4 regions of the Kitasatospora sp. NPDC090091 genome follow, and region 1 is predicted to be linked to each of the others. Evidence: riboswitches for the same ligand, from Rfam matches in the RefSeq annotation. Region 1 holds a riboswitch; each other region holds the start of a gene.
The links. A riboswitch is a leader RNA that binds a small molecule or an ion and turns the genes downstream of it on or off. The one in region 1 is predicted to bind cobalamin.
Positions count from the first base shown of each region.

Region 2: it holds a riboswitch for cobalamin, as region 1 does, so the genes downstream of both, ACIPSC_RS01945 (HoxN/HupN/NixA family nickel/cobalt transporter) here and ACIPSC_RS07155 (CoA-acylating methylmalonate-semialdehyde dehydrogenase) in region 1, are expected to answer to the same signal.
Region 3: it holds a riboswitch for cobalamin, as region 1 does, so the genes downstream of both, ACIPSC_RS19625 (cobalamin biosynthesis protein) here and ACIPSC_RS07155 (CoA-acylating methylmalonate-semialdehyde dehydrogenase) in region 1, are expected to answer to the same signal.
Region 4: it holds a riboswitch for cobalamin, as region 1 does, so the genes downstream of both, ACIPSC_RS10965 (ribonucleoside-diphosphate reductase subunit alpha) here and ACIPSC_RS07155 (CoA-acylating methylmalonate-semialdehyde dehydrogenase) in region 1, are expected to answer to the same signal.

Region 1 covers NZ_JBIVDY010000003.1:360,366-366,024, reverse strand. The annotation lists gene ACIPSC_RS07165 (DUF1295 domain-containing protein) at 1-68, shown strand, start outside; gene ACIPSC_RS07160 (cryptochrome/photolyase family protein) at 65-1,378, shown strand; cobalamin riboswitch at 1,527-1,719, shown strand; gene ACIPSC_RS07155 (CoA-acylating methylmalonate-semialdehyde dehydrogenase) at 1,931-3,430, shown strand; gene ACIPSC_RS07150 (acyl-CoA dehydrogenase family protein) at 3,427-4,575, shown strand; gene ACIPSC_RS07145 (enoyl-CoA hydratase/isomerase family protein) at 4,575-5,648, shown strand; gene mmsB (3-hydroxyisobutyrate dehydrogenase) at 5,645-5,659, shown strand, end outside.
Region 2 covers NZ_JBIVDY010000001.1:434,741-440,399, forward strand. The annotation lists gene ACIPSC_RS01935 (aminopeptidase P family protein) at 1-89, opposite strand, end outside; gene rpmG (50S ribosomal protein L33) at 381-545, shown strand; gene ACIPSC_RS01945 (HoxN/HupN/NixA family nickel/cobalt transporter) at 652-1,821, opposite strand; cobalamin riboswitch at 1,854-2,047, opposite strand; gene ACIPSC_RS01950 (ArsR/SmtB family transcription factor) at 2,130-2,513, shown strand; gene ACIPSC_RS01955 (hypothetical protein) at 2,565-4,268, shown strand; gene ACIPSC_RS01960 (Fpg/Nei family DNA glycosylase) at 4,299-5,108, opposite strand; gene ACIPSC_RS01965 (AAA family ATPase) at 5,206-5,659, opposite strand, start outside.
Region 3 covers NZ_JBIVDY010000010.1:239,368-245,026, reverse strand. The annotation lists gene ACIPSC_RS19635 (alpha/beta hydrolase family protein) at 313-1,428, opposite strand; gene ACIPSC_RS19630 (XRE family transcriptional regulator) at 1,608-2,321, opposite strand; cobalamin riboswitch at 2,582-2,744, shown strand; gene ACIPSC_RS19625 (cobalamin biosynthesis protein) at 2,840-3,805, shown strand; gene ACIPSC_RS19620 (cobyric acid synthase) at 3,802-5,319, shown strand; gene ACIPSC_RS19615 (putative cobaltochelatase) at 5,312-5,659, shown strand, end outside.
Region 4 covers NZ_JBIVDY010000005.1:248,803-254,461, forward strand. The annotation lists gene ACIPSC_RS10960 (glycosyltransferase family 39 protein) at 1-1,570, shown strand, start outside; cobalamin riboswitch at 1,634-1,774, shown strand; gene ACIPSC_RS10965 (ribonucleoside-diphosphate reductase subunit alpha) at 1,975-4,383, shown strand; gene ACIPSC_RS10970 (ribonucleotide-diphosphate reductase subunit beta) at 4,404-5,399, shown strand; gene ACIPSC_RS10975 (DUF397 domain-containing protein) at 5,460-5,659, opposite strand, start outside.

The DNA.
Region 1 (5,659 bases):
TCGTGCCCCTGCCACCACGCCGACACCCGAAAACCCCGACCGCACCACCTGCGAGGCCCCACCCGTGACCGTCTCCATCGCCCTGTTCACCCAGGACCTGCGTCTGCACGACAACCCCGTCCTCCACGCCGCGCGCGCCGCCGCCGACCAGGTCGTGCCGCTCTTCGTCCTCGACCCCGCCGTCGAAGCCGCCGGCTTCGCCGCCCCGAACCGTCAGGCGTTCCTCGCCGACTGCCTCTGCGACCTGGACGCCTCGCTGCGCCGCATCGGCTCCAGGCTGACCGTCCGGCACGGTGAACCCGCGGAGCAGACGGCCCGGGTGGCCGCCGAGACGGATGCCGTCTCGGTGCACGTGGCCGCGGGCGTCAGCGCCTTCGCGCACCGGCGCGAGGCACGGCTACGGGCGGTGTTCGGTGATCGCCTGCACGTCCACGACGCCTCGCTCACCGTGGTTCCGGCCGGCGGGATCACCCCGGCCGGCCGCGATCACTACGCCGTCTTCACCCCGTACCACCGCGCCTGGCAGCAGGCACCCCGCCGGACCGTGCTGGCCGCGCCCCGCAGGCTCGACACTCCGGACGGCATCGGCAGTGCGAACCTGGTGGTCGCGGGCCCGTTCTCCCCGGGCCTGCCGCGCGGTGGCGAGACCGTCGCCCTGAAGCGCTGGCGGGCCTGGGACATCGACGGCTACGCCGAGATCCACGACGACCTCGCCGCCGACAGCACCTCCCGGCTCTCCCCGTACCTGCACTTCGGCTGCCTGTCACCCACTTGGCTCGCCACGCACGCCGTGCGGCACGACGGCGCCGGCGCGCAGGCCTTCGTCCGGCAACTCGCCTGGCGCGACTTCCACCACCAGGTCCTCGCCGCCCGCCCCGACGCCGCCCGCCACGACTACCGCACCAGGGGCGACCACTGGCACCACGACGAGCAGGAGGCCGAGGCCTGGCGGCAGGGCCGCACCGGCTACCCGATCATCGACGCCGGGATGCGCCAACTCGCCCACGAGGGCTGGATGCACAACCGGGCCCGCCTGCTGACGGCCGGCTTCCTCACCAAGTCCCTCTACCTGGACTGGCGGATCGGCGCCGCTCACTTCCTGTCCCTGCTCGTCGACGGCGACGTGGCCAACAACCAGCTCAACTGGCAGTGGGTCGCCGGCACCGGCACCGACACCCGCCCCAACCGGATCCTCAACCCACTGCGCCAGGCCGACCGTTACGACCCCAACGGGGACTACGTACGCCGCTGGGTGCCGGAACTCGCCGACCTCCCGGGCCCGGCCGTCCACCGGCCCTGGCTGTTCGACGGCCGGTACCCGGCCCCCGTCGTCGCGCCGGAGGAACTGACCGCCCGGTTCCGGCACGGGCGTTCCTGAGCGCGGCTGCCGTCATGGCCGCCGGCCGTGAGTGCCCTGGGCGGATCGTCCACGTCGGCTCGTCCACGTCGGCCGGGTCGAGGTCGCACCGGCCAGGGTGCCCGACGGGACGCCTTGGCGCGGCGCGTGCGCGAACCCCTGGACTTACTAGGACGTCCAACTATATGGTCGATGACAGGTCCGCGGTGTCAGGGAAGCCGGTGTGAGTCCGGCACGGTCCCGCCACTGTGACCGGGGAGTTCGTCCTCGCAGTTCGACGGCCACTGGCAGCCAGCCGGGAAGGCCTGGGGACGGGCGCTGATCCGGGAGTCAGGATACCGGCCGCGGGTGGTCCGTGTTTTCCACGAGGATGGAGACGACACGCATGACTTCGGGCTGCCTTTCCCGTTCCGCCGCCGCCCCTTGCCCTGCCGTGCCGAGCACCGGGGCGCAACTCCGCCCCTGACGCCACGTCAACCGCCGCTGCCGCCCGGCGCGCACGAGCGTGCGCCCGGACGCCGGCGGTGCCCTCTCCATTCCTCCTCTCCCCATCCACGATGAGAGAAGGAACCGATGGTCCGTGAACTGACCCACTTCGTCGGCGGCAAGCGCACCGCCGGCACGTCCGGCCGGTTCGGCGACGTGTACGACCCCAACACCGGCCGGGTGCAGGCCCGGGTGCCGCTGGCCGACCGGGCCGAGGTCGAGGCGGTGATCGCCGACGCGGCGCAGGCCCAGCCCGAGTGGGCCGCCTGGAACCCGCAGCGGCGGGCCCGGGTGCTGCTGCGCTTCCTGCAACTGGTCGAGCAGGAGCGGGAGGAGCTCGCCCGGCTGCTCTCCGCCGAGCACGGCAAGACCGTCGCCGACGCCCACGGCGACCTCCAGCGGGGCCTGGAGGTCGTGGAGTTCGCCGCCGGGATCCCGCACCTGCTCAAGGGCGAGTTCACCGACAACGCCGGGACGGGCATCGACGTGTACTCGATGCGCCAGCCGCTCGGCGTCGTCGCGGGCATCACGCCGTTCAACTTCCCGGCGATGATCCCGCTCTGGAAGGCCGCGCCCGCGCTGGCCTGCGGCAACGCCTTCGTCCTCAAGCCCTCCGAGCGCGACCCCTCGGTGCCGCTGCGGCTGGCCGAGCTGTTCCTGGAGGCCGGACTGCCGCCGGGCGTCCTCAACGTGGTCAACGGCGGCAAGGAGGCCGTCGACACGCTGCTGGAGGACCCGCGGGTGGAGGCGGTCGGCTTCGTCGGCTCGACCCCGATCGCCCAGTACGTGTACGCGACCGCGGCCGCCCACGGGAAGCGGGCGCAGTGCTTCGGCGGCGCGAAGAACCACATGATCGTCATGCCGGACGCCGACCTCGACCAGGCGGCCGACGCGCTGATCGGCGCCGGGTACGGCTCGGCCGGCGAGCGCTGCATGGCGATCTCGGTCGCCGTCCCGGTGGGGGAGGAGACCGCCGACGCCCTGGTGGCGAAGCTGGTCGAGCGGATCGCCGCCCTGAAGGTCGGCCGCTCGGACGACCCGGCGGCCGACTTCGGCCCGCTGGTCGGCGCCGACGCGCTCGCCCGGGTGCGCGACCACCTCGACATCGGTGTCGCAGAGGGCGCCGAACTCGTCGTCGACGGACGCGACTTCCGGCTGGACGGGCACGAGGGCGGCTACTTCCTCGGCGCCTCGCTGTTCGACCGGGTCACCCCGCAGATGCGGATCCACCGGGAGGAGATCTTCGGCCCGGTGCTCACCGTCGTCCGCGCCGCCGACTACGAGGAGGCGCTGCGCCTGCCCAGCGAGCACGAGTTCGGCAACGGCGTGGCGATCTTCACCCGGGACGGCGACACCGCCCGCGACTTCACCCGCCGGGTCAACACCGGCATGGTCGGCGTGAACGTGCCGATCCCGGTGCCGGTCGCCTACCACACCTTCGGCGGCTGGAAGCGCTCCGCGTTCGGCGACCTCAACCAGCACGGACCGGACGCGATCCGCTTCTACACCCGCACCCGGACCGTCACCTCGCGCTGGCCCTCCGGGGTCAAGGAGGGCGCGAGCTTCACCATTCCGACGATGGGATGAGCGCCGTGCACGACCTCACCGAGGACCAGCGGGCCGTCGCCGGGACCACCCGGGCCTTCGCCGACGAGTACCTGGCGCCGCACGCGGTGGAGTGGGACCGGACCAAGCACTTCCCGGTCGACGTGCTGCGCAAGGCGGCGGACGTCGGCCTGGCCGGCGTATACGTGCGCGAGGACGTCGGAGGCTCCGAACTCTCCCGGGCGGACGGGGTGGTGGCCTTCGAGGCGCTCGCCACCGGCTGCCCGTCGATCGCCGCCTACCTGTCCATCCACAACATGGTCGGCTGGATGGTCGACCGCTACGGCACCGGGACCCAGCGCACCCGCTGGCTGCCGGCGCTCTGCTCGGCCGAACAGTTGGGCAGCTACTGCCTCACCGAGCCCGGCGCCGGCTCCGACGCCGCCGCGCTCACCACCCGGGCCGTGCGCCAGGGGGACCACTGGGTGCTGGACGGCGTCAAGCAGTTCATCTCCGGGGCGGGCACGGCGCAGGTGTACGTGGTGATGGCGCGGACCGGCGGTCCGGGGCCGAAGGGCGTCTCCGCGTTCCTCGTGGACCGTGACGACCGGGGGCTGTCCTTCGGCCCGAACGAGCAGAAGATGGGCTGGAACGCCCAGCCGACCCGCCAGGTGCTGCTGGACGGCGTCCGGCTGCCCGCCGACCGCCTGCTCGGGGCGGAGGGCGAGGGCTTCCGGATCGCCATGGGCGGCCTCAACGGCGGACGGCTCGGTATCGCCGCCTGCTCGCTCGGCGGAGCCCAGAGTGCGCTGGAACGTGCGGTGGCCCACCTCGCCGACCGTGAGGCGTTCGGGGCGCGACTGCTGCACGCCCAGGCGCTGCAATTCCGACTCGCCGACATGGCGACCGAGTTGGAGGCCGCCCGGGCGCTGGTGTGGCGGGCCGCCGCGGCCCTGGACCGGGGGGACCCCCGTGCGCCGCAGCTCTGCGCGATGGCCAAGCGCCACGCCACCGACACCGGCTTCACGGTGGCCAACGACGCCCTCCAACTGCACGGCGGCTACGGCTACCTCGCCGAGTACGGCATCGAGAAGATCGTCCGCGACCTGCGGGTGCACCAGATCCTGGAAGGGACCAACGAGATCATGCGCGTCATCGTCGCCCGCGGCCTGACCGGAGCCGCGTGATGACCGGGAACGACACCGCGGAGGTCATCGTCCAGCGGGAGGGCCGGGCCGGGTTGATCGTCCTCAACCGCCCCGCTGCCCTGAACGCCCTCACCCACGGCATGGTGCAGCGGATCTCGGAGGCCCTGGACGCCTGGGAGCGCGACGACCGGATCGAGACCGTCGTCGTCACCGGGGCCGGCGACCGCGCCTTCTGCGCCGGAGGCGACATCGTCGCCATCCACCGCGCCGCCACCGGCGGCGACCACGGAGCCGTCGAGGAGTTCTGGCGCGACGAGTACCGGCTCAACGCCCGGATCGCCCGCTACTCGAAGCCCTACGTCGCCGTGATGAGCGGCATCGTGATGGGCGGCGGCGTCGGCGTCTCCGCCCACGGCAGCGTCCGGATCGTCACCGAGACCACCCGCGTCGCCATGCCGGAGGCGGGCATCGGCTTCGTCCCCGACGTCGGCGGCACCTACCTGCTCGCCCTCGCGCCGGGCGAGTCGGGCACCCACCTCGCCCTGACCGCGGGCTCCGCCGGTGCCGCGGACGCCCTCCTGTGCGGGCTCGCCGACCACTTCGTGCCCACCGGGCGGCTCCCGGCCCTGCTGGACGACCTGGCCGAACTGCCCGTGCACGACGCCCTCGAACGACACGTCGCGCCCGCGCCGACGGGCCTGCTGGAAGGGCAGCGGGCATGGATCGACAGCTGCTACGCGGCAGCCACCGTGGAGGAGATCCTCGACCGGCTGCGGGACAGCGGTGAACCCGAGGCGAAGAAGGCCGTCGACCGGATCACCGCCAACTCCCCGACCGCCGTGAAGGCGACCCTGGCCGCGCTGCGCCGGGCCCGGGCCCTCGGCCCGCTGGAGGCGGTGCTGGACCAGGAGTACCGCACGTCCTGCGCGGCGCTCTCCACACCGGACCTCGCCGAGGGCATCCGGGCCCAGGTGATCGACAAGGACCGCACACCCCGGTGGAGCCCGGCGACGCTGGGTGCCGTCGAACCCGCCACCGTGGCCCGCTACTTCGTCCCGCTCGGCGAGCGCGAACTGGGCCTCGCCGCCACCACACCCCTGGAGCGCTGGTGACCCACAGCATC
Region 2 (5,659 bases), on a different contig from region 1:
GCCGCGCGGGTGATCAGCGCCGCGTCGGCCCCGGTCGCACTGCAGTGCTCCCTCAGCCGCTCCCGCCGGCCCGCGTACGCATCAGACATGGGTCGAGCCTACGGAGACCCACCCCGATCCGCCCGCCGAGCGCCCCCACCCGGGGCCCGGCGCGCGGCGCTCCCCCACCGGCGCGCGCCGGGCACGTGCGCCCACGGCGCTCCCTCCGCGACCCCACCTCGTCCCCACCCGGCTCCCCCGGGAATGGGCGGGGTGGGACGCGCGTTGTGATGCGATGCGCGAAAACGACTTCCATTTCGGTGTGCGGCCTCCGGCTGCCACCGGGACCGCCACCCCGGAGCGGCGACCCGCCGAGCCGGCCGACCCCAGGAGGACCACCCATGGCCCGCAGCGAACTGCGCCCGATCATCAAGCTCAGGTCCACGGCCGGGACCGGCTACACCTACGTGGCCCGCAAGAGCCGCCGCAACGACCCGGACCGGCTGGTGCTGCGCAAGTACGACCCGGTCGTGCGGCAGCACGTCGACTTCCGCGAGGAGCGCTGACCCCTGAACGCGACGGAGCCACCCCGGCCCCCGGGATGGCTCCGTCGTGGTGTTCGGCTCGTCCGGCTCGTTCGGCTCGTTCAGCGGCTTGATCGGCGCCCGCCGCCTACCGCGCCGCCTCCGGCGCGGTGGGCGCGTCCTCACCCTCGGCCGGCCCGGCGCCCGGCCTCACCGGCTGCGGGCTCCACTTCTGCTCGACCCCGGCGATCCGCCAGTACCCGATCGCCGCCGCCCAGACCACCACGAACAGCCCGACGATCGCGTAGCCGACGTTGTCCAGCGAGATGTCCGCGATCCAGCCGCTCACCGGGTCGGTCAGGTCCAGCTTCTCGTGCAGCACCCCGACCAGCTCGATGGTGCCGATGATGAAGGCGACCGCGATCGACAGGCCCGTGATGGTCAGGTTGTAGTACACCTTGCGCACCGGGTTGGAGAACGCCCACTGGTACGCGAAGTTCATGAACGTCCCGTCCAGGGTGTCGAACAGGCTCATCCCCGCCGCGAAGAGCAGCGGCAGGCAGACGATCGCGTACCAGGGCAGCCCGGAGGCCGCACCCGAGCCGGCCATCACCATCAGGGTCACCTCGGTCGCGGTGTCGAAGCCGAGCCCGAGCACCATGCCGACCGGGAACATCTGGCCCGGCCGGGTGATCGAGCGGGTCGCCCGGTTCAGGATGCGGGCCAGGAAGCCGCGCGAGTTGAGGTGCTCCTCCAGCTCCGCCTCGTCGAACCGCCCGGCCCGCATCGAGCGGAACACCTTGAGGATGCCGAACAGCGCCGCCAGGTTGAGCGCGCCGATGAGGTAGAGGAAGACGCCGGAGGCGGAGGTGCCGACCATCCCCAGCCACTGGTGGGTGGTGGACTCGTCGTCCATCAGCGTGTCGGCCAGCTGCGCGCCGCCCGCCACCATGGCGGCCATCAGGACCACCATCGAGGAGTGGCCGAGGGCGAACCAGAAGCCGACCGAGACCGGCCGCTTGCCGTCCGCCATCAGCTTGCGGGTGGTGTTGTCGATGACCGCGATGTGGTCGGCGTCGAAGGCGTGCCGCATGCCGAGGGTGTAGGCGGTGATGCCGAGGCCCACCCCGAAGACCTGGGTGCCGACCTCGTACTTCTCGGGGGCGACCAGGAAGATGAGCGTTCCGAACGCCACCACGTGCATGGCCAGGATCACCCCCATCAGCCCGGCCGTACGGACGGTGTCCTCGCGGCGCCACCGGAAGGTCGGCAGGGCGGACGGTGCCGCCGGGGCAGCGGCGGTTTCGGGCAGGGTCATCCTGGGATCACGCTCCAGCACCTCGTGGAATGACGTTCGTGAGATGCCGTGGCCGGTCTCCTGGCTGACGGGGCTTCCGTACCCGCCTTCCCAGGCGCGCGAGGCGCCCAGTGGCGTCATGGGTACGGACGATTCCCCCCGATCACAGTGGCGAGGGCCGCTCCGGACTCCGGACCCTGAGGGTCCGTCACCGGTCTTCCCGAACACCACGGCGGGCAACACCGTAGGCGGCCCGTGCACACCCTTGCAAGGCTGCGCACCTGCGCAGGTGTCAAGGATCACAGGGCCCGGGCTGCAAGAATGTCCGAATGCATCTCGTACCGGCCGACCGCGCGGGCCACCGCACCATCGACGGACACCGGGTCTGCGAGGCGATCGCCGCGATCGGCGACACCGGGCACGTCCGGTCCTTGGCCGAGCGGTTCTCGCTGCTCGCCGACCCCGGACGGCTCGCCCTGCTGCTCGCCCTCCACCGCGCCGGCCCGCTCGCCGTCACCGACCTCGCGGTTGCCACCGGCATGCGCGACCCCGCCGTCTCCCAGGCGCTGCGGCTCCTGAGGACGGCCGGCGTCGTCACCGGCGACAAGGACGGACGTGTCGTGCGCTACCGGCTCGTGGACGACGCCCTGCGCCCCCTCCTCAACACCTGCGCCGCCGCCCACCCATCCCCCACCGCCACCGCAGCGGGCTGAGAGTTCCTCGAACACCCTGCCGACCCGGGCCCGGATGCGTACGATCTTCGCGTGCTGATCCGCGCCGGGCGCCGTCCCCGTCCGTGGCCCGCCGACGACCGCTGGGACACCTGGCCGGTCAGGGCACGCGTCCTGGCGGTCTCCCGCACCCTCACCTCCGCCACCCGGGTCCTGGAAGTACTGAGCCTGCTGCGCGGTCGGCACGGCATCAGGTTCTACCTCACCGTCAACCCCGGCTCGGCCTTCGCCGCCGGTCTCGACGACCACCTCCGCGGTCTCCCCGGCTTCACCATCCTGACCTGGCAGGAAGCCACCCGGTACCGGTTCGACCTGGCGGTCGCCTGCGCCGTCCACTCCTCCATGCACCGACTGCACGCCCCGCTCGTCGTCCTGCCGCACGGCGCCGGGTACAACCGGCTGGTCCCGGAGTCCACCGGGGACACCATCAGCGCCGCGGGCCTGTCCCGCAACGAACTCACGCACCGGGGGCGGGTGTTCCCCGCCGTGGTCGGGCTCTCCCACCGGGAGCAGTTCCACCGTCTGGAGCGCTCCTGCCCCGAGGCGCTGCCGCGCGCCCGCGAGGTCGGCGACCTCTCCTACGACCGGATGCTGGTGAGCGCCGGTTCCCGGGACGCCTACCGCGCCGCCCTCGGCGCGGTCGACGGCCGACGCCTCGTCGTCGTCAGCTCCACCTGGAGCGCACACTCCCTGGCCGGCCGGGACCTCGATCTCCCGCTGCGGCTCGTGGGCCGGCTCCCCGCGGACGAGTACACCGTGGCCGCGGTCCTGCACCCCAACATCTGGGCCCGGCACGACCCTCAGAACCTGTTCGACGCCGCCGCCCGGTCCGGCCTGCGGCTGCTACCGCCCCACCAGGGCTGGCAGGCCGCGCTGGTCGCCGCGGACTGCCTGATCGGCGACCACGGCTCGGTCTCCTTCTACGGCGCCGCCCTGGAGCGCCCCACCCTGCTGGCCGCCACCGGAGCCGCCGAACTCGACCCGCACTCCCCCACCCACGCCTTCGGCCGGGCGGCGCCCGCGCTCGACCCGGCCGGCGACCTGCTCGCCCAGATCGAAGCCGCGATCGCCGACCACGACCCGGCCGCGCTGCGCGCCGTCACCGACCTTTCGCTGGGCCGGCGCGGCCGGTCCGCGGCGGTGCTGCGCGGCGTCCTCCACTCCTACCTGCCGGGAATCGACGAACCAGAGGGCGAACCCTGCCTGACGCCCTATCCCGCCCCCGTCCCATCGCCCGCGCCGGCACCCACCGCCTACCGCGTCACCGGCCACGTCACCGGAACCGAGGTGCGGCTGCGCCGATACCCCGTCGGCCCGGACCCCGACCCGGCCCGCGGATTCCTCTCGGTCAGTGCCGAGGAACCGCGGCCGGCGCTGCGGCGGAGCGCCGAGGTCCTGGCCCGGACCACCGTCCGGGCCGGACAGCCCGCCGAGCACTGGCTCGCCGCGACCGCCGCCGACCTGCCCGGCCTCAGCGTCGCCGTGGCCGCGCTCGGCGAGGCCCGGCACTTGCTCCGGCTGCGCACCGGCCTGCTGCTGGAGGCCCGGGCGGAAGCCGCCTGGGGCGCCCCCGCACCGCGCCTCGACCCGCTCCTGCTCGGCGCCGCCGTCGCACTCCGGCTCGCCGAGGGCGGCGAGCCGGCCGGCCTCGGCGAGCACGGCCTCACCCTCCGCACCGGCGGACACCGCACCCGCGTCACCTTCTGCCCCCGCCCGGAGTCCGCGTCCACTCGCTAGGGCCTGTCCGGCCGAACGGGCAACGCACTTCTACGTCTGCTGGCAGCGGGGGCACCAGAAGAGGTTGCGGGAGGCGTGTTCCTCGGTGCGGACGTCGGTGCCGCAGATCAGGCAGGGCATGGCGGCGCGGCGGTAGACGTAGACCTCGCCGCCGTGGTCGTCCACCCGTGGGGGGCGGCCCATCGCCTCGGGGGTGTGCTCGGGGCGGACGGTGTCGATCCGGCCCGCGCCGACGCCCTCGTGCATCAGGGCGACCAGGTCGGCCCAGATCGCGTCCCACTCGGCGCGGGTGAGGTCGCGGCCGGCGCGGTGCGGGTTGATGCCGTGGCGGAACAGCACCTCGGCCCGGTAGACGTTGCCGACGCCGGCCAGCACCTTCTGGTCCATCAGCAGCGCCGCGACCGTCGTCCGGCTGCCCGATATCCGCCGCCAGGCAGCGTCCGGGTCGGCGTCGGTGCGCAGCGGGTCCGGCCCGAGGCGGGCGGCGACGGCGGCCTTCTCGGCGCCGGTGATCAGCGCGCAGGTGTTGGGGCCGCGCAGGTCGGCGTAGGAGTCGTCGTTCGCCAGCCGCAGCCGGACCAGGCCGACCGGCTCGGGCGCGGCGCCCTCGCCGAAGGTGAGGCCGCCGTAGAGGCCGAGGTGGATGTGCACCCAGGCACCCCCCTCGAAGCCGAGGAAGAGGTGCTTGCCGGTGGCCTCGGCCCCGGTCAGCACCTGGCCGTCGACCAGCGCGGCGCCGTCGGCGAACCGGCCCTGGGGGCTGGAGGCGCGGACCGGGCGGCCGACGAAGGCCGTGCTGCTCTCGGCGGCGAGACGGTGGATGATGTGGCCTTCCGGCACGGGCGTCAGCTCCCCCGGGTGGTCGATCAGGACGCGTCCATCATCGCAGCCGGCACCGACACCGCCGCGGCGCCGGGACGGCCCCGGGCGGGCGGCCTCAGCGGACCGGGATGCCCATCAGCCGGGCCAGGATCGCCCGGTCCAGCTCGGCCGCGGTGGCGGCGACGTCAAGGTGGGAGTTGTCGATGATCGGCAGCCCGGAGTTGTACCAGCCGGCCATCCGGCCGTGGATCCGGGCCACCTCCTCGTCGCCGAGCCGGCGGTTGCCGCTGCGCCGGGCGTTGCGGCTGAGCACCGAGTCCAGGCTGGGCAGCAGCACGACCGGGATCATGCCGGGCCCGATGTGGCGCTTCCAGCCGCCGAGGCCGATGGCCGGGCGGTCGGGGAAGACGGCGTCGTCGATGATGCAGGAGATGCCGTTGGCGAGGTAGTTGCGGCAGGCGAAGCCGCAGGTGCGGCGGGCCAGCCGGTACTGGGCCTCGGAGGCGCTGTTCCAGCCGGACTGCGGGTTGGCGAAGCCCGACTGCACCCACTCCCGGACGTCGTCCAGG
Region 3 (5,659 bases), on a different contig from region 1:
GGCCTGGCGCCGGCGGGGCGGTGGGCCGTGCCGGGCAGACGGGTCACCGTCGCACCGGAACCGATCGTCGGCGGGAGCGGGGCATCACGGTCGCGCGGGTTCCGAGACGTCACGTCGAGCAGTCTTCCCCTTGTACCGGCCATCTGTCACATCCGGTTCCCCTCCGGTGCCGGCGCACGGCGGCAAGGGGTCCACAAGATCGGGCAACAGGCCCCAAACCGCCTGGCCGAAACTGTGTGACGTGGCCACGCCATCCTGACCTCCCGGGTGCGACCGGGGAGGTGGGAGGGGGCGGACAGCCCTCCCGCGGCGTCAGAGCAGCGGGGTCAGCCAGCGGCGCAGCAGCTCCTCGTAGGCGTCCGGGTCGGCGTTCCAGAGCGCCGCGTGCTCACCGCCCGGGACCGCCTGGAGGCTGACCACGTCCGGGCGCAGGGCCGCCAGGCGGGCGGCGGCCTTCCAGGGGGCGATCCGGTCGTCCGGGCTCTGCAGGACGAGGGTCGGCGCCCGCAGGTCGGTGCCGTCCGCGATCCGGGCGAAGCCCGCCAGGTCCACGCCGGTGCGGCCCTCGGCGGCCAGCGCGCCGAGGTCGGCGGCGGCGCCGCGGAAGCCGGCCCGGGCGGCGCCCCGGCGGGCGGAGGCGGGCAGGTCGAGCACCGGCGAGTCCAGCACCAGGCCGGCGACCGAGGAGGCCCAGGCGGACCGGGCGGCCATCTGCAGGGCGATGGTGGCCCCGACCGACCAGCCGTAGAGGACGATCCGGGCGGCGCCGTTGTCCAGCGCGAGCCGGACGGCCGCCTCGACGTCCCGCCACTCCGTCTCGCCGAAGTGGCCGAGGCCGTCCGGGGAGGCGGGCGCACCGGCGTCGCCGCGGTAGGTGACGACGAGGGCCGGCAGGGCGAGCCGGTCCAGGACCGGCAGCACCGGGAGGACCTGCTGCCGGTCCGCCTCCGGGCTGTGCACCAGGACGACCCAGGTGCCGCGCTTGCCGTCCAGGTACCAGGCCGGGAGGGCGCCCAGCTCGCCCTCGGCGGCGGTCTCGCCGTACGCCAGGCCGAGCGCCCCGATCGGGTCGCCCAGGTGCACCCGGGGGGTGAAGCGGACCTCGGTGCCGGCGGTCAGCGTGCCCCGGTCGGCGCGGACCAGGCGGCGGGTGACGCCCCGGTCGTCCCGGTGCAGGATCTCGTCGACGACCGCGTGCCCGCCGCCGGCCCACTCGACGCCCCAGCGGCCGGGCCGGGCGCTGTCGGGGCCCGGGGTGAAGGTGACCCGGCCGGCGCCGAGGGCCTGCACCAGGACGGGGCCGGTGGGCGCCTCGCGGGCGGCCGTCGGACGGACCATCCGCTCCGACGCCCGGCGGCCGATCACCAGCACGGCGACCCCGGTTCCGACGGCGGCGGCCGCCACGACGGCCGCGGTTCCCCAACGCATATCGCTCCCCGCTCTGTCGGTCGCGGACTGGGCACTCTGTGCGCACCAGTCCACTCGCGGGGGAGGCGGCCGGCCACCGGACGCGGCCGTCCGGGTCACGCCGGGGCGGCCGGCGGGCCCGGGGCGGGCGGCCGGGCCCCCGGGCGGGCGGCCGGGCGCCGGGGGGCAGGGCCCGGCCGTCACACCGGGATGTCGGGCTGCCGCCGCGCGAGCAGCTCCCAGAACCGCTCGCCGGCCGGCCGGTCCCGGGTGACGGCGGGCCCGGCCGCCGGGGCCGGCGAGCCCCAGCTGCCGGCGCCCCAGTGCGAGGAGACCTGGTACTCGCTCTGCAGCGCCGTCAGCACGGCGGCGAGGTCCTCCTCGTGCACCGGCACGATCCGGCCGATCGCACGGACGTGCGCCTGCCAGCGCCCGTCCACGCACTGCTTCAGCCGCTGGTCCAGCTCCTCCCGACGGCCCGTCACCGCGACCAGCTCGCGCAGCCGCAGCCCGAGCACCTGGGCGAGCGCGTGGGTCTGCGCCTCGTCGCCGTCCCAGCGGTCGGCCGCCTCGGCCTGCTGGTAGTGCCGCAGCGGGACGCCGATCCGGCGGGCCGCGGCCTCCTGGTTGAGCTCCCGGGCCACCCGGAAGTCCCGCAGCCGGGCCGGGTGGGCGCCCATCAGCTGGGCGGGCGGGCACCAGAGCGCCCGGGCGAGGGCGATGAACTCCTCCTCGGTCGGGCGCAGCCCGCCGCTCTCCCAGCCGAGCACATGGGCGGGCAGCAGCCGGATCCCGTGCGCGGCCATTCCCTCGGCGACCTGCTCGGGGGTCAGGCCGAGGCCGGCGCGGTGCGCACGGGCGGCCGCCGGGGAGAAGGGCACCGGCGGCAGGGCGGGTGGCTGTCTGCGTCGCATGCGCCGACCGTAGGGGTTTGGTCCATCGGCGCCCCAGCCGCCGAACGCACGAAGCGGGCCTGGAGGTACCTCCAGGCGGATGGACGATCCCACAGCCTGTCATGCCCCTGCGGCAGTCATGATCGGAGATAGCGACGTGGTCGGGAACGGTGAAAACGGGGGTGCGGCGGCGTGAGGCCGTGTGACCAACCCCTCCGCGACCTTGGTTGACTCGCGGTTCGGCCGCGTGATGGGATCCTTCAGCCAATACGGAGGCATGCAGAGGAAGCCGGTGCGAGTCCGGCGCGGTCCCGCCACTGTCACCGGGGAGCACGTCCGACAAAGCCCTCCTTGCCCGCCGACGGGCAGGAGCGGCCCACCGGCAGGCCGTCAGAAGCCGCTGGAAGGCGCGGCCGTGCGTTCGACCCGGAAGCCAGGAGACTCTCGCCCCCGGTACGTCGATCCAGGGCGCGGACCCTGAGTGAGGACACGCACGCGATGCAGGCTGCCCAGCCCCACCGAGACCTCCGCTGCCTGCCGTGCGCCCGCTGACCCGCGCCGCCGCCTTCGCCCTGGGCGCCGTCGCCGGCAGCCTCGCCGACGCCCGGTTCGCCGACCCGCGCCGCGGCCACCCGGTGGCGCTCTTCGGCAGCGCGGCCGGCCGCCTGGAACGCCGGATCTGGCGCGACGACCGCGCCGTCGGCGCCGCCTACACCGCACTCTGCGTGGGCACCGTCACGGCCGGCGCGCTGGCCGCCGAGCGCCTGCTGGGCCGGCGCCTGCCCGGGCGGGCCGCGCTGGCCGCCGCCGCCACCTGGACGGTGCTCGGCGGCACCTCGCTCACCCGGGAGGCCCGGACCATCGGCCGCTCGCTCGCCGCGGGCGACCTGACGGCGGCCCGGGCCCGGCTGCCGCACCTGTGCGGGCGCGACCCGAGCGCGCTGGACGAGCAGCAGGTGGCCCGCGCCGTGGTCGAGTCGGTCGCCGAGAACACCGCCGACGCCGTGGTGAACGCGCTGGTCTGGGGCGCCGTCGCGGGCACGCCCGGGCTGCTCGCCTTCCGCGCCGTCAACACCCTGGACGCGATGGTCGGCCACCGCTCGCCGCGGCACACCCGCTTCGGCTGGGCCTCGGCCCGGCTGGACGACGTGGCGGGCTGGCCGGGCGCCCGGCTGACCGCGCTGCTCACGGTGGCCGCCGCGCCCGAACCCCGGACCGCCTGGCGGGTCTGGCGCCGGGACGGCTCCGCGCACCCCAGCCCCAACGCGGGCCAGGCCGAGGCGGCCTTCGCCGGCGCCATCGGCGTCCGCCTGGGAGGCACGCTCCATTACGGCGACCGGGTCGAGCACCGGCCGGTCCTCGGTGCGGAGCTGCGGCCGGTCGGGGTGGACGACATCGAACGGGCCTGTCAGCTCTCCCGGCGGGTGGGCGCGCTGGCCCTGGGTACGACGGTCGCGGGGCACCTGCTGCTCCGGGCGGTCCTGGGCAGGAGGGGAAGGGCATGAGCAACGCGCTGCTGGTCGCCGGGACGACCTCGGACGCGGGCAAGAGCGTGGTCACCGCGGGCATCTGCCGCTGGCTGGCCCGGCAGGGCGTCAGTGTCGCGCCGTTCAAGGCGCAGAACATGTCGCTGAACTCGTTCGTCACCGCCGACGGCGCCGAGATCGGCCGGGCCCAGGCGATGCAGGCGCAGGCGGCCCGGGTCGAGCCCGAGGCGGCGATGAACCCGGTGCTGCTCAAGCCCGGCGCGGACGGCCGCAGCCAGGTGGTGCTGCTGGGCCGGCCGGTCGCCGAGGTCGGCGCGCTGGACTACCGCGAGCGCAAGCCCGTCCTGCTGGAGCGGGCCCTGGAGTGCCTGGCCGACCTGCGCCGCCGCTACGACGTGGTGGTCTGCGAGGGCGCCGGCTCGCCGGCCGAGATCAACCTGCGGGACCGGGACATCGCCAACATGGGCCTGGCCACCGCCGCCGGGCTGCCGGTCGTCGTGGTCGGGGACATCGACCGCGGCGGCGTGTTCGCGGCGATGTACGGGACGCTGGCGCTGCTCTCCGCGGAGGACCAGCGCCACGTGGCCGGCTGGTTCGTCAACAAGTTCCGCGGCGACGCACGGCTGCTCGCCCCCGGGCTGGAGATGCTGCGCGAGCTGACCGGCCGTCCGGTGCTGGGCACCCTGCCGATGCTGTCCGGGCTCTGGCTGGACGCCGAGGACTCGCTCGACCTCACCACCGTGGTGGACCGCACCGAGGGCCGCGGGCCGGTGGGCCGGGACGTGCTCCGGGTGGCCGTGGTGCGCTTCCCCCGGCTCTCCAACTTCACCGACGTGGACGCGCTGGCCCAGGAGCCGGGCGTGCTGGTCCGCTGGGCCACCCGCCCGGAGGAGCTGGCCGACGCCGACCTGGTGGTGCTGCCCGGCACCCGGGCCACCGTCGCCGACCTGGCCTGGCTGCGCGAGCGCGGGCTGGAATCGGCCCTCCGGGCGCGGGCCGCGGCCGGACAGCCGGTGCTCGGCGTCTGCGGCGGCTACCAGATGCTCGCGCGCGAGATCGTGGACGGCGTCGAGTCCCGGGCCGGCGCGGTGGACGGGCTCGGCCTGCTGCCGACGCACGTCCGGTTCGGCGCCGAGAAGGTGCTCGGCCGGCCGGTCGGCGAGGCCTACGGGCAGCGGGTCGAGGGGTACGAGATCCACCACGGCGTGGTGACCGTCGAAGGCGGCACGCCCTTCCTGGACGGCTGCCGGGTGGACGCGGTCTGGGGCACCACCTGGCACGGCGCGCTGGAGAACGACGGCTTCCGGCGCGCCCTGCTGGGCGAGGTGGCCGCCGCCGCCGGCCGGGACTTCGTCGCAGCCCCGGACACCTCCTTCGCCGCCGCCCGCGAGGCCCGGCTCGACCGGCTGGGCGACCTGATCGAGGAACACGCGGACACCGACGCACTGTGGAAGCTGATCGAGGGCGGGGTGCCGGCCGCGGGCGCGCTGCCGTTCCTGCCGCCCGGGGCCCCCTTGGAGAATCATGAGTGACGTCCGCTACCCGTTCACCGCGATCGTCGGCATGGCCGACCTGCGGCTCGGGCTGCTGCTCAACGCCGTCTCCCCGGCCGTCGGCGGGGTGCTGGTGCGCGGCGAGAAGGGCACCGCCAAGTCGACCATGGTGCGCGCGCTGGCCGGCCTGCTGCCGTCCATCGCCACCGTCGACGGCTGCCGCTTCGCCTGCGACCCGGCCGCGCCGGACCCGCAGTGCCCGGACGGCGCGCACGACGGCGCACCCGCGTCGGCGCGCGCGGCCCGGCTGGTCGAACTGCCGGTCGGCGTCTCCGAGGACCGGATCGTCGGCTCGCTGGACCTGGAGCGGGCGCTCGCC
Region 4 (5,659 bases), on a different contig from region 1:
CCCGCGGTTCCACCCGTCCGACGGCCCGCCCGTGGAGCTGGCCCCGTACACCATCCCGGCCGTCCCCGCGACCGGCTGGGACCCGGCGCCCAGCCCCCGGCGGCGCTGGATCGGCCGCGCCCTGCTCTTCGCCGTGCTGGCCGTCCAGGCGGCGCTCTCGCTGCGCCTGCTCGGCGCCGCACACCCCGACGAGGCCATCGCCATGATCGTCGGCCGCCAGGAGCTGGACCACCTGTTCGACGGCACCCCGGTGACGACCGACCTGGTCCACCGCATCCCCGGCGCGCCCTGGCTCTACCCGCCGCTGGCCGGCGCCGCCGCCAACGCGAGCGGGATCTTCGGGGCCCGGCTGGTCAGCCTGGTCCTGGCCCTGGCCACCACCGTCCTGGCCTACTCGCTGACCCGCCGGCTCTTCAACGAGCGCGTGGCCATCTGCGGCGCCGCCGCGTACGCCGTCGTGCAGTCCACCGTGGTGGTCGGCTTCTACGCGGCCCCGGACGCCCTCGCGATCGCCCTGGTCGCGGTCACCGCCTGGATCGTCGTCCGGACCGCCCGCGCCCCGGTGGCCCTGGTGCTGCTGGCCGCGCCGGTGGCGGCCCTGGCGGTCGCCGCGGAGTACGCCGCCGTGGTCGCCCTGCCCACCCTGCTCGCCCTCACCGTGATCTCCGCCTCGGCCCGGAAGGGCCGCGGCCCGGCCGCCCTGCGGGCGCTGCTCCTGGCCGTCGGCACCGTCGGGCTGCTGCTGCCCTTCGGCCTGCTGGACGACATTGCGGCCTGGTCGCCCACGCAGGGCCACGAGGCCCGGTCGGCCGGCTCGGTCCTGCTCTCCGCGGCCCAGTGGAGCGGCCTGTTCACGCTGCTGGCCTGCGCCGGGGCGGCCGCCTACGTGCGGCGCGAGCGGATGTACGAGTCGCCCGAGGACGACGAGATCACGGCCACCCGGCTGCGCCGCGCGGCGCTGAGCACCACCCTGTGCGGAACGGCGCTGCTGATCCCGGTCCTGTACGCCTGTCTGGGCACCCCGGGCGTGATGTTCCGGCACCTCGGGTTCGGCATGCTCTTCGCCGCACCGCTGGCCGGCGTGGGCATCACCCGGCTGGTCGGCGCGCACTTCCGCAACCCCCAGCTGGGCATCCTGGTGTGGGTGGTGCTGCTCGCCCTCGGGCTGGAGCAGGCGTCCCTGCGCTACCAGGACGGTCCCGACTCCGGCCGGCTGCTCAGCGTGCTGCGCCTGCACGCCCAGCCGCACGGCGGCCGCTACCTCACCGAGGTCGAGGGACTGCCCGAGTACTACCTGGGCAGCGTCAGCAAGCCGGACCAGTGGTTCTCGGCCCGCCGGGGCACCGAGTACCAGGACCGGGCCGGCGTGGTGCACCGCGGCGACGACGGCACGGTCACCGCCGTCCGGGACGGCTGGTTCAACCTCGTCGTCCTCGACAGCACCGCGCCGAGCGCCATCAACCGGGCCGTCGCGGACGCTGTCGGGGCCGGCGGGCACTACCGCCTGATCGCTCAGTTCAGCTCCCCGACCGGCGATTCCGGCACGTACAAAGTGTTCCTCCGGTACTGAGAGCCCGGGCGCGCGGCCCGGGCTCGGCGACACGCCCGCCACTACATATGGGGCCGTCATACTCAGCCGCCACTAGATGTATGCTCGTCCCTGCTGTCGACGCAGGGGAACCCGGTGGGAATCCGGGACTGCCCCGCAGCGGTGTGCGGGCGGCTCAAGCCGAGCCCGCGAGTCCGAGTACCTGCCGACGGTGTGCCGGTCGCCCTCCCCGCAGAGGCCTTCAGCACCAGTAGTACTTCCGGGCCTCGCGGGCGGGCCGGGGATGACACCGTCGCGCGACGCCGTTCGGCTGCCGCGCCGTGCTCCCCTGCCCCGAACGGCCCGGTGATTCGATCCACCGCCGCCGATCGCCGCCAGGAGAGAGCGCCTTGACCACCGCTGCCTCAGCCACCCTGCCCGCCCAGGTGTCCAGCTCCGCCACCGCCGACCCGACGGTCTCCGACCCGGGCGGCGCTCTGCTCCGGGTGCTGACCGACCGCAGCGTCGACCTTCCGCAGGTGGACCCCGGCCATGTCGCCGCCGCCGCGCTGCGCGGCCGCCACGCCGGCTCGGACTTCGCCGAGCTGCGCGGGCTGGCCGTGGACGCCGCAGCGTCGATGATCGCCGAGGACCCGCAGTACTCGAAGCTCGCCGCCCGGCTGCTCGCGCTGGAGATCGTCGACGAGGCCGCGACCCAGGGCGTGGTCTCCTTCTCCACCTCGATCGCGGTCGGCCACGCCGAGGGCCTGATCGGCGACACCACCGCCGCCCTCGTCGCCAAGCACGCCGACGTCCTCGACGCGATGATCGACCCGCAGGGTGACGACCGCTTCGAGTACTTCGGCCTGCGCACCGTGCAGTCCCGCTACCTGCTGCGCCACCCGATCACCCGCAAGGTCGTCGAGACCCCGCAGCACTTCCTGCTCCGCGTCGCCTGTGGCCTGGCGGTCGGCGACAACGAGCAGTCGGTGCGCGAGGTGGCCGAGCTGTACCGCCTGATGAGCCGGCTGGAGTACCTGACCTCCTCGCCGACCCTCTTCAACTCGGGCACCCGGCACCCGCAGATGTCGAGCTGCTACCTGCTGGACTCGCCGCTCGACAACCTGGACTCGATCTACTCCCGGTACGCCCAGATCGCCCGTCTCTCCAAGCACGCCGGCGGCATCGGCCTCTCCTACTCGCGGATCCGCTCGCGCGGCAGCCTGATCCGGGGCACCAACGGCAAGTCCAACGGCATCGTCCCGTTCCTGCGCACCCTCGACTCCTCGGTCGCCGCCGTCAACCAGGGCGGCCGCCGCAAGGGCGCGGCCTGCGTCTACCTGGAGACCTGGCACGCGGACATCGAGGAGTTCCTGGAGCTGCGCGACAACACCGGTGAGGAGGCGCGCCGCACCCACAACCTCAACCTGGCGCACTGGATCCCGGACGAGTTCATGCGCCGGGTCAACGCGAACGAGGACTGGTCGCTGTTCTCCCCGGCCGACGTGCCGGAGCTGGTCGACCTCTGGGGCGAGGACTTCGACGAGGCCTACCGCAAGGCCGAGCTGGCCGGCAAGGCCGTCCGCACCATCCCCGCGCAGACCCTCTACGCCCGGATGATGCGCACCCTGGCGCAGACCGGCAACGGCTGGATGACCTTCAAGGACGCCTCCAACCGCGCCGCCAACCAGACCGCGCTGCCCGGCCGCACCGTGCACTCCTCCAACCTCTGCACGGAGATCCTGGAGGTCACGGACGACTCCGAGACCGCCGTCTGCAACCTCGGCTCGGTCAACCTCGGCGCCCACGTGGCCGACGGCGCCACCGCCGCCGACCTGATCGGCGCGATGGACTGGGAGCGGCTGGACGCCACCGTGCGCACCGCCGTGACCTTCCTCGACCGCGTGGTGGACATCAACTTCTACCCGACCGTCGAGGCCGGGACGTCGAACTCCCGCTGGCGGCCGGTCGGCCTGGGCGTGATGGGCCTTCAGGACGTCTTCTTCAAGCTGCGGATCGACTTCGACTCCGCCGAGGCGAAGACCCTCTCCACCCTGATCGCCGAGCGGATCATGCTCACCGCGTACGAGCGCTCCGCCGACCTGGCCGAGCAGCTGGGCCGCCACGAGGCGTACGGCGAGACCCGCGCCGCCCGCGGCGAGCTGCACATCGACCACTTCCCGTCGGCCGCCCCGCAGTGGGCCGACCGCTGGGCCGCGCTGCGCACCCGGATCGCCGGGACCGGGCTGCGCAACTCGCTGCTGCTGGCCATCGCGCCGACCGCCACGATCGCCTCGATCGCCGGTGTGTACGAGTGCATCGAGCCGCAGGTCTCCAACCTGTTCAAGCGCGAGACGCTGTCGGGCGAGTTCCTCCAGGTCAACCCGTACCTGGTGCGCGAGCTCAAGGAGCTGGGCGTCTGGGACCAGCAGACCCGGGACGCGCTGCGTGACGCCAACGGTTCGGTCCAGGAGCTCAACTGGCTGCCGGCCGAGGTCCGTTCGCTGTACCGGACGGCCTGGGAGCTGCCGCAGCGCGCGCTGATCGACCTGGCCGCGGCGCGCATGCCGTACCTCGACCAGAGCCAGTCGCTGAACCTCTTCATGGCCGCGCCGACCATCGGCAAGCTCAGCTCGATGTACGCGTACGCGTGGAAGGTCGGTCTGAAGACCACCTACTACCTGCGCTCGCGCCCGGCGACCCGGATCGCCCAGGCCGCGTCCGGGACCGCCCGCACGGCCGCGCCGCAGCCGGCCAACCCGGTCAGCGTGGGCACCCCGACCATGACCCAGGAGGAGCAGGACGCCATCGCCTGCTCCCTGGAGAACCCCGAGTCCTGCGAGGCCTGCCAGTGAGCACCGACGACGACCGCAAGATGCTGCTCGACCCCGGCTTCGAGCTGACCCTGCGCCCGATGCGCTACCCGTCGTTCTACGACCGGTACCGGGACGCGATCAAGAACACCTGGACGGTGGAGGAGGTGGACCTGCACTCCGACGTCGCCGACCTCGCCAAGCTGAGCGAGGGCGAGCGGCACATGATCGGGCGGCTGGTCGCCTTCTTCGCGACCGGTGACTCGATCGTCGCGAACAACGTGGTGCTGAGCCTCTACAAGCACATCAACTCCCCGGAGGCGCGGCTCTACCTGAGCCGGCAGCTGTTCGAGGAGGCCGTGCACGTCCAGTTCTACCTGACGCTGCTCGACACCTACCTGCCCGACCCGGAGGACCGCAACGCGGCCTTCGCCGCGGTGGAGAACATCCCCTCCATCCACCAGAAGGCCCAGTTCTGCTTCAAGTACATGAACGCGGTCGACCACATCGACTCGCTGCAGACGAAGGAGGACAGGCGGGCGTTCCTGCTCAACCTGATCTGCTTCGCCGCGTGTGTGGAGGGGCTGTTCTTCTACGGGGCGTTCGCGTACGTGTACTGGTTCCGGAGCCGGGGCCTGCTGCACGGTCTGGCGACCGGGACGAACTGGGTGTTCCGCGACGAGTCCATGCACATGGACTTCGCGTTCTCCGTGGTGGACACGGTTCGCGAGGAGGAGCCCGACCTCTTCGACGAGGAGATGGCCAAGCAGGTGACGGAGATGCTGGAGGAGGCCGTCGAGGCCGAGCTCCAGTTCGCCCAGGACCTGTGCGGTGAGGGTCTGCCCGGCATGAACACCGCGTCGATGCGCGAGTACCTCCAGGCCGTGGCCGACCAGCGTCTGGCGCGCCTCGGCATGCCGATCCGGTACGGGTCGAGCAACCCGTTCGGCTTCATGGAGCTGCAGAACGTCCAGGAGCTGACGAACTTCTTCGAGCGCCGGGTGTCCGCGTACCAGGTCGCGGTCGAGGGCTCGGTCGCCTTCGACGACGACTTCTAAGTCGTCGGACATGACAGCGCTGCCCCGCACGGCCAAGCCGTGCGGGGCAGCGCTGTTGAATCAGGGGGTGGGGAACTCGCCGTCCTTGACCCCGGTGAGGAACGAGTCCCAGGCGTCGGTGCCGAAGAGCAGAGCCGGCCCATCAGGATCCTTGGAGTCCCGAACGGGCACCAGCCTGGCCGCACCGACAGCGATCTCGACGCAATCACCACCCTGCCCGCTGTAACTGCTCTTGCGCCATGCGACGTTTCCAAGTTCCG